One region of the Chromobacterium sp. CCUG 30098 genome, then DNA from elsewhere that is predicted to be linked to it. Evidence: predicted binding sites of a transcription regulator. Region 1 holds the regulator's gene; the other holds the start of a gene.

Region 1 (4,409 bases):
GAAGTTGGTGTGGCGTTCGATGAATTCGCGGGTGCTGTCTATGCCGCGCAGCTGCAGGATGTAGTTGCGCACCGCGGCTTCCACCAGCACCGCCAGGTTGCGGCCGGCGGCCACCGGCAGCACCACTTTGCGGATGGTGACGCCGATGATGTCCTGGGTTTCCGACTGAATGTTGAGGCGGTCCAGCGCCTGCATCGCCTGGTCGTTGGCCTTGACCAGGTGGATGATCAGCCGCAGCACCTTCTTCGGCCGCACGGCGGTTTCGCCGAAGATGGTGCGGATGTTGAGGATGCCCAGGCCGCGCACTTCCAGGAAGTCGCGCAGCAAGGGCGGGCAGCGGCCTTCCAGCGTGTCGGGGCCGATGCGGTACAGCTCCACCGCGTCGTCGGCCACCATGCCGTGGCCGCGGGAAATCAGTTCCAGCGCCAGCTCGCTCTTGCCCATCGCCGAATCGCCCATGATCAGCACGCCGATCTCGAACACGTCGAGGAAGACGCCGTGCAGCACGGTGGACACCGCCAGCGCCCGCGCCAGATAGATGCGCAGCACATCCATCAGGTAGGGGCTTTCCAGCTTGGTGGTCATCAGCGGGACGTTGTGGGTGTGGCAGTAGTCGCGCAGCAGCTTGGGCACCGGCTGGTCGTTGGCCACCATCACCACCGACATGCTCTTGTGGAACAGTTGGTCCAGCGCGGTCTTGGCGGCGGACTGCTCCAGCCGGTTCAGGTAGTCCACCTCGGCGAGGCCCAGCACCTGGACCCGGTTGGGGTGGATGAAATTGAGGTGGCCGACCAGCGCCTGCGTGGGGCGCTGTTCGTCGTTGCCTATCATATTGTCGGCGCCGCCGGTGCCTGCGACCCAGGTCAGGTTGAGCTTCTGCTGGTTTTCCTGGTACAGCCGGCGGACGCTGATGCTAGGCATTGGGCACCCAATTATTGAGCAGCTGATAGAGCTCGTCGCGCAGGGGGATGCCCAGCATCTGCTCGCGCATCTGGCGGCTGGAGAACAGCTGCGCCAGTTCGGACAGCACTTGCAGGTGCAGGTCCGTGGCCTGTTCCGGCACCAGCAGCACGAACAGGCACTGCACCGGCTTGCCGTCGGGCGCGTCGAAGGGAATCGGGGTCTTCAGACGGATGAATACGCCCATCGCGTCCTTGAGGCCGCGCGCGCGGCCGTGCGGAATCGCCACTCCCTGGCCAAGGCCGGTGGAGCCGAGCTTTTCGCGGGCGAACAGGCAATCGAAGATTTCGCTGCGCGCGATGCCCCGGGTATTTTCAACCAAGAGGCCGACTTGCTCGAACACGCGCTTCTTGCTGGCGACGTCCAGATCCAGCAGGACGTGTTCGGGTGTCAGGATTTTGCCGATGAGGTTCATATTGGATTATGCATGCGGCTGAGAAAAACCCGGCAATTCTACGTTGCCTTGATAGTACTGAAAACGGGCAAGTGCAAAGAAAAGCGGGAACCCGCAGGCCCCCGCCTTCCAATTCAAGGGATTACAGGCTGGCTTCAGGCGCCGGAGCACGGTGTTCAGACTGCTTTTCCTTGTGTTTCAGCACTTGACGGTCCAGCTTGTCGATCAGCAGATCGATGGCGGCGTACATATCGGATTCGGTGGCTTCCACGTGGATGTCCTTGCCGGACAGATGCACGTTGACTTCGGCCTTTTGCACCAGTTTATCAACAGACAGAGTAACGGAAATGTCGATCACATGGTCGACATGTCGAGTAACGCGCTCCATTTTGGTTTCAACGTATTCGCGCAGGGCGGGAGTTACTTCCAGATGCAGTCCAGTTACTTTGAGGTTCATACCCTAGCTCCTTCTGGTGTTGACAGTCCGGTCGGGTCGGCCGGATCGCTGTATTCCGCCGCCTGGGTCACAGCGTCTTGCGCTGGTTGACCGGCGGTATCTGCATGGCTTCACGATACTTGGCTATCGTGCGTCTGGCAACTTGTATTCCCTGTTTGGCCAGCGCTTCGACCAGGGCGCTGTCGGACAGCGGTTTGCTCGGCGATTCGGCGTCGATCAGGCTGCGGATGTGGGCCTTGATCGCGGTGGCGGAGCACTCGCCGCCGCTGTCGGTTTCCAGCGCGCTGCCGAAGAAATACTTGAGCTCGAACAGGCCGCGCGGGCAGAGCAGGTATTTCTGGGTGGTGACCCGGGACACCGTGGATTCATGCAGGCCCAGCTCGTCCGCGATGTCGCGCAGAATCAGCGGGCGCATGGCCACTTCGCCGTGTTCAAAGAACGATTGCTGCCGTTCAACGATAGCTTCCGCCACTTTCAGGATAGTGTCAAATCGCTGCTGGATGTTCTTCACCAGCCATTTGGCCTCCTGCAGCCGCGAGGACATTTCGCCGTTGCCGCCGCGGTTTTCCGCCAGCAGCCGCGCGTACATCTGGTTGACGCGCAAGCGAGGCACTGCGCCGCCGTTGAGGGCGGCCACCCAGCGTCCCTTGCGTTTTCTGACCGAGACGTCGGGGATCACGTACTGGGTGTCGCTGGCGCCGAAACCGGCGGTGGGGCGGGGGTTGAGGCGGGCGATCAGCGTCTGGGCGGCGCGCAGCGCGGCGTCGTCCACGCCCAGCTGTTTTTTCAGCCGGGTGTAGTCGCGGTTGCCCAGCAAGGCCAGGTGGTCGCGGACGATGGCCAGCGCCAGGCCGCGCTGCGGCTCGTCCGGGTCCAGCCGCTGCAATTGCAGCGCCAGCGCTTCCGGCAAGGAGCGCGCGCCGACGCCGGGCGGGTCGAACTGCTGCAGCAGGCGCAGGCCTATCATCAGCTCGTCGGCCTCGATTTCCAGTTCCAGCGGCAGGTGGCTGGCGATGTCTTCCAGCGTCTGGCCCAGATAGCCGTCGTCGTCCAGCTCTTCAATCAGCAGCTGGACGATGGCCTGATCGCGCGTAGGCAGCGCCACTTCGCCCAACTGCGCCAGCAGGTGCTCGCGCAGGCTGATAGGACAGGGCACGTTCAGCATCGGGTCCAGCTCGTCGTCGCCGTCGCCGCGGCGTCCGCCGCTGCCCCAGTCGCTCAGTTCGCCGGTCTCCGCGCCGCGTTCGCCGTCGTCGCCGGAGGCGTCGTCGCGGCTTTCCGCCGGGGCCTCCGGTTCCTGGGCGGCGGCGTCCGGCGCTTCGCCCTGCGGCGCTTCGTCGCCGCGCTCCAGCAAGGGATTGTCCAGCAAGAAGCGCTCGACTTCGGTCTGCAGGTCGAGGGTGGACATCTGCAGCAGCTTGATCGATTGCTGCAGCTGCGGCGTCAGGGTCAGCTGCTGCGATACCTTGAGCTGAAGTGTCTGTTTCATCGCTTACAGGTGGAAGTGTTCGCCAAGGTAAACTTCGCGCACCTTCTCGTTGTTGACCAGTTCTTCCGGCTCGCCGGAGGCGAGCACCGAGCCTTCGCTGATGATGTAGGCGCGGTCGCAGATGCGCAGGGTTTCACGCACATTGTGGTCGGTGATCAGCACGCCGATGCCGCGTTCCTTCAGGAAGGAGATGATTTTCTGGATGTCGATCACCGCGATCGGATCGACGCCGGCGAAGGGTTCGTCCAGCAGGATGAAGCGCGGCCGGGTGGCCAGCACGCGGGCGATCTCCACGCGGCGGCGTTCGCCGCCGGACAGCGACAGCGCGCTGCTGTCGCGCAGGTGGCCGATATTGAGGTCGTCCAGCAACAGGTCCAGTTCCTTGTCCAGTTCCTTGCCTTTGAGGCCGGACACTTCCAGGATGGCGGCGATGTTCTCCTCCACCGTCATGCGGCGGAAGATAGAGGCTTCCTGCGGCAGATAGCCGAGGCCCAGGCGCGCGCGCTGGTGGATGGGGTAGTGGGTGATCACCTGATCGTCCAGGCGAATCTCGCCGTCGTCGGCGCCGATCAGGCCGACGATCATGTAGAAGCTGGTGGTCTTGCCGGCGCCGTTGGGGCCGAGCAGGCCCACCACTTCGCCGCTGGCGATTTCCAGCGCCACGTCCTTGACCACGGTGCGTTTCTTGAAGCGCTTGCGCAGGCGCTCCACCTTGAGCACGCTTTGCGTCATTTGGCGGCTCCGCTGGCGGGTTTGGCCGTCGCCGGCTGGGAGGCGGTGTTCTTGGGTTGCAGGATCACGGTGACGCGGCCCTTGTTGGGGCCGGTGGCGGTGCCGCCGGTCACTTGGTAGGTTTCGTTCTGGGTGTTGTAGGTGATCACATTGCCCACCACCAGGTCGCCTTCGCGCTTGACCCGGGCGTTGCCGGTCAGCACCGCGAGGTTGGCCGCGCTGCTGTAGTCGAGGCGGCTGGACTGGCCTTCCACCCATTCGTTCTTGCCGTCCATTTTCTGGCGGAAGGTGACGATGCGGCCGGTGGCCACCAGGGTCTGGTTGCCTTGCTTGTCCTGGGTGGCGACGACTTTGTCGGCGTTGAGCCGCAAGGTGCC
Region 2 (4,409 bases), on a different contig from region 1:
GTGTCGAGGCCCCCATAAACGGCTGCGATGATTTCGCGCGGCGTCCCCCGCGCCGGCAGCCCGACAACAGGAGCCAACATGCGCAAACCCTTCACCGCCCTGCTGCTGAGCCTGGCCTGCCAGGCCGCCCTCGCCGCGCCCTGGAACGCCGGCGCCGTCTATCAGGCCGGACAGCAAGTCCAATGGCAAGGCCAGGATTGGCAGGCCAAATGGCGCACCCGCGCCGAAACGCCGGCCGCCAATCCCAGAGGCAGCTGGACGCCGGCGGCGGCCCAGGCCACGGCTTTGGCCGAACCGGGCCAGCCTCAGCCGCCCACGCTGCAGCAAGCGCTGCAATACGAAGCCGCCCTGACCGACACCCCCTTCTTCCGCAACGTCAAAGCCTCGATCCGCACCCTGCCCAACGCCCAGGTGGAACAGGTGACGCCCGGCCGCGCCGCCAACCCGCTGAACGTGCGCCGGGTGGAGCGCCTGCTGCCGGCGAGCAAGTGGGAGTATTACTTCTCCCGCCGCGACGCCAGCTACAGCTACCAGCGCTTCTTGCAGGCCATCGCCAAGTTCCCCGCCATCTGCGACGACTACGGCGACGGCCGCGACGGCGACGCCATCTGCCGCCACAGCCTGGCCACCATGTTCGCCCACTTCGCTCAGGAAACCGGCGACCACAACCGCAGCGACACGGTGCCGGAATGGCGGCAAGGTCTGAAATACCTGCGCGAAATGGGCTGCGCCGAAACCGGCCCCGGCTGCGGCTACAACACCGAATGCGCCGATCCGGTGTTCAACAAGGTGTGGACCTGCGGCAAGAACGCCGACGGCAGCTGGAAAAAGTACTTCGGCCGCGGCGCCAAGCAGCTGTCCTACAACTACAACTACGGCCCCTTCTCCCAAGCCATGCACGACGGCGACCAATCCGTGCTGCTGAAGAACCCGGACCTGGTGGCCTCCACCTGGCTCAACCTGAGCTCGGCCACCTTCTTCTTCGTCTTCCCGCAGCCGCCCAAGCCGTCGATGCTGCATGTGCTGGACGGCACTTGGGCGCCCAACGCCGCGGACAAGGCCGCCGGCGCCGGCAACAACTTCGCCACCACCATCCAGATCATCAACGCCGAGTGCGGCGGCGGCACCGAGCGCCAGGCGGCGCAGAACCGCATCGATTACTACCGCCAGTTCGCCAAGGACCTGGGCTGGGACTACGGCAACGAGCAGCTGTCCTGCGCCAATATGCAGCGCTTCAGCGCCGCCAGCTCCGCCGCCTACAACATCTATTGGGAAAAGGACTGGAAATGGGGCAATGACTACAAATGCCAGCTGGTGAACTACCAGACCCCGTACAGCGCGCTGCAAGCCGGCAACTACCAGCGCTGCGTCGAGGACAACTGGAACGTCAAACTCAAATGAAATCGGCCGGCTCCGCTCGCGCGGGGCCGGCCTCGCCAACGACTGTTGTTCACCCGTGTTTCACCTCCTGTCCATTGGCCTTGTCTCCGTTCAACGATAAGCCATCGCGGCTAAACGCCGCGTCAATCCGGCCCCGTCCTCGCTAAAAATCGCGTCAAGAATTCCCTTGGGCACGGCGCTTGCTTCAGCCAAGCCGTCCCTTCTCCCCGGTGCCGCAATGTCCACGCCTCCGCCGCTGCGCCTGCTGCTGGTCAACGACCACGCCAAAACCATCGCCTCGCTGCGCCAGGCGCTGGCGCGCGCCGGCTACGCCGTCGTCGCCGAGGTGGACGGCGCCGCCGCGCTGCTGCAGGCGGTGGAGCGGCTGCGGCCGGACGTGGTGATCGTGGACACCGAATCCCCGTCGCGCGACACCCTGGAGCAGCTGGCGCTGCTGGGCGAGATCGCGCCGCACCCGGTGGTGATGTTCGCCGACCAGGGCGACCTGCCCACCATAGAAGCCGCCGTCCACGCCGGCGTGGCGGCCTATGTGGTGGACCAGGCCGACGCGGCGCGGCTGGCGCCCATCATCGACCTGGCCCGCGCCCGCTTCGCCGAGGACGCCCGGCTGCGACAGCGGCTGGCGGCGGCGGAACAGCAACTGGCCGAACGCAAGCTGATCGAGCGCGCCAAGGGCATTCTGATGGACAAGCGCCGGCTCAGCGAAAACGACGCCTACCAGGCGCTGCGCCGGCAGGCGATGCGCGAGGGCCTGCGCGTCGCCGATCTCGCCCGACAACTGATCCAGGCCGCCGAACTGCTAGGCTGAGCCGCGAGGAAACCCCATGACCGTCCCCCACCGCCTGCGCCTGGGCTATCTGCCGCTGACCGACAGCGCGCCGCTGATCGTCGCGCGCCAGCTCGGCTTGGACCGCCGCCACGGCCTGGAACTGGAATTGCTGCGCCAGCCTTCGTGGAGCGCGGTGCGCGACAAGCTGCTGGACGGCCGCCTGCACGCCGCCGCGGCGCTGTACGGCCTGGCCTACGGCATGCAGCTGGGCCTCGCCGGCCCGCAAGCCGACATGGCGCTGCTGATGACGCTGAACCAGAACGGCCAGGCCATCACCCTCAGCCATCCGCTGGCCGACGCTCTGGCGGCGGCGCCGCAGCAGGCCTTGCCGCGCCGCGTCCGCCAAGGCGGCGCGCCGCTGACGCTGGCGCACACCTTTCCCGCCGGCACCCACGCGTTGTGGCTCAATTACTGGCTGGCGGCGCAAGGCCTGGACCCGCTGCGCGACGCGCGCCTGGTGGTGATTCCGCCGCCGCAGATGGGCGCGGCGCTGGAAGCCGGCCAGCTGGACGGTTTTTGCGCCGGCGAGCCCTGGCACCAGCAGGCGGCGGCGCGCCAGGCCGGCCGCATCGCCGTCGCCAGCGGCGAGATCTGGCCCGGCCACCCGGAAAAAGCCCTGCTCTGCCGCCGTGGTTTCGCGCAAGAAGAACCGGCCGCCGCCGCCGCGCTGATCATGGCGCTGCTGGAGGCCTGCCGCTGGCTGGAGCACGGCGAAAACCGCCGCCAGGCGGCGCGCTGGCTGGCGCGGCCGGAGCATATCGCCCTGCCGGAAACGCTGATCGCCGCCACCCTGCCCTCAGCCGCCGCCGGGGCGTCGGCACTGCGTTTCTTCGACCAGGGCCGGGTCAACCATCCCTATCCGTCCGACGGCGTCTGGTTCATCGACCAGTTCCGGCGCTGGGGCTGGCTGCGCGGCGACGAGGACGCGCAGGCCGTGGCCGCCGCGGTGAGCCAGAGCCGGCTTTACCGGCAGGCGGCGGACGCGCTGGGCCTGCCCGCGCCGGCCCGGCCGCAGCGCCGCAGCCGGCTGTGCGACGGCGTGGAGTGGGACGGACGGCCGCGCTACCCGGCGACGGAGCGTCTGCTGGATTAAGCCCCGCATGTTGCAACGCACAAACTCAGTGCGCGGCCGGCTATTTTCGCACCAGCGCGGTGCGGCTTCCCGCCGCGAATCCACGCGAAACCCGGATTTCCGGCGCGCGGAGGCTGGCACGGCGTTTGCATAAGTCAAGCCGGGCCTGGCACAAAGACGTGCCCCGCCCACCCCAAATGCTTGTCCGGCCAATGGCGGCCGGGACGGCAACGGACAACGGCGTCCGCTCCTGCTATCACCGAGGAGCGAACGCCGTTTTTATTTTGGCCGGCCCCCGGCCGCTCGCGGCACAGGAGTTTCGCATGGACCGTTCTTTCTGGCACACCGGGCACAAGCCCACCTTGCTGTCCGCCTTTCTCTACTTCGACCTCAGCTTCATGGTCTGGTATCTGCTGGGCCCGCTGCAGGTGCCCATCGCCGCCGCGCTGGACCTGGATACCCAAGAACGCGCGCTGATGGTGGCCACTCCCATCCTGGCCGGCGCGCTGCTGCGGCTGGCCGTCGGCATGTTGGCGGACCGCATCGGCGCCAAGCGCACCGGGCTGATCGCCCAGATCGTCGTCATCGCCGCCTTGCTCGCCGCCTGGCGCGTCGGCCTCTCCAGCCTGGGCGGCGCGCTGCTGTTGGGCCTGTTCCTGGGCGTGGCCGGCGCCTCCTTCGCCGTGGCGCTGCCGCTGGCCTCGCGCTGGTATCCGCCGGCGCATCAGGGCACGGCGCTGGGCATCGCCGGCGCCGGCAACTCCGGCACCGTGCTGGCGGCGCTGTTCGCGCCGGCGCTGGCGCTGCAGTTTGGCTGGCAGAACGTGTTCGGCCTCGCCTGTCTGCCGCTGCTGCTGGCGCTGCTGCTGTTCGCCCGGCTGGCCAAGGACGCGCCGGGCGCGCCGCCGCCCAAGCGCTGGGCCGATTATCTGGCGGTGCTGGCCCAGCGCGACGCCTGGTGGCTGATGCTGTTCTACGCCATCACCTTCGGCGGTTTCGCCGGCTTCGCCAGCGCGCTGCCCGGCTATTTCCACGACCAGTTCGGCTTCGACGCCAAGACCGCCGGGCTCTATACCGCCGCCTGCGTGTTCGCCGGCTCGATGATGC

The links. Region 1 encodes sigma-54, which starts transcription at its own class of promoters, with help from an activator protein. Its sites were predicted from a motif close to CTGGCACGCTTCATGCTT; they were not measured.
Region 2: a site for sigma-54 is predicted at 1,569-1,586, ahead of QUG03_RS13020 (ANTAR domain-containing response regulator). Genes of this name have one in related genera too.

The regions. Positions count from the first base shown of each region.
Region 1 covers NZ_JAUCGS010000003.1:232,094-236,502, forward strand. Annotated here, with positions in the region: gene hprK (HPr(Ser) kinase/phosphatase) at 1-921, opposite strand, end outside; gene ptsN (PTS IIA-like nitrogen regulatory protein PtsN) at 914-1,375, opposite strand; gene hpf (ribosome hibernation-promoting factor, HPF/YfiA family) at 1,497-1,811, opposite strand; gene QUG03_RS09295 (RNA polymerase factor sigma-54) at 1,879-3,300, opposite strand; gene lptB (LPS export ABC transporter ATP-binding protein) at 3,304-4,032, opposite strand; gene lptA (lipopolysaccharide transport periplasmic protein LptA) at 4,029-4,409, opposite strand, start outside.
Region 2 covers NZ_JAUCGS010000005.1:109,687-114,095, forward strand. Annotated here, with positions in the region: gene QUG03_RS13015 (glycoside hydrolase family 19 protein) at 79-1,401, shown strand; gene QUG03_RS13020 (ANTAR domain-containing response regulator) at 1,619-2,209, shown strand; gene QUG03_RS13025 (CmpA/NrtA family ABC transporter substrate-binding protein) at 2,226-3,323, shown strand; gene QUG03_RS13030 (MFS transporter) at 3,626-4,409, shown strand, end outside.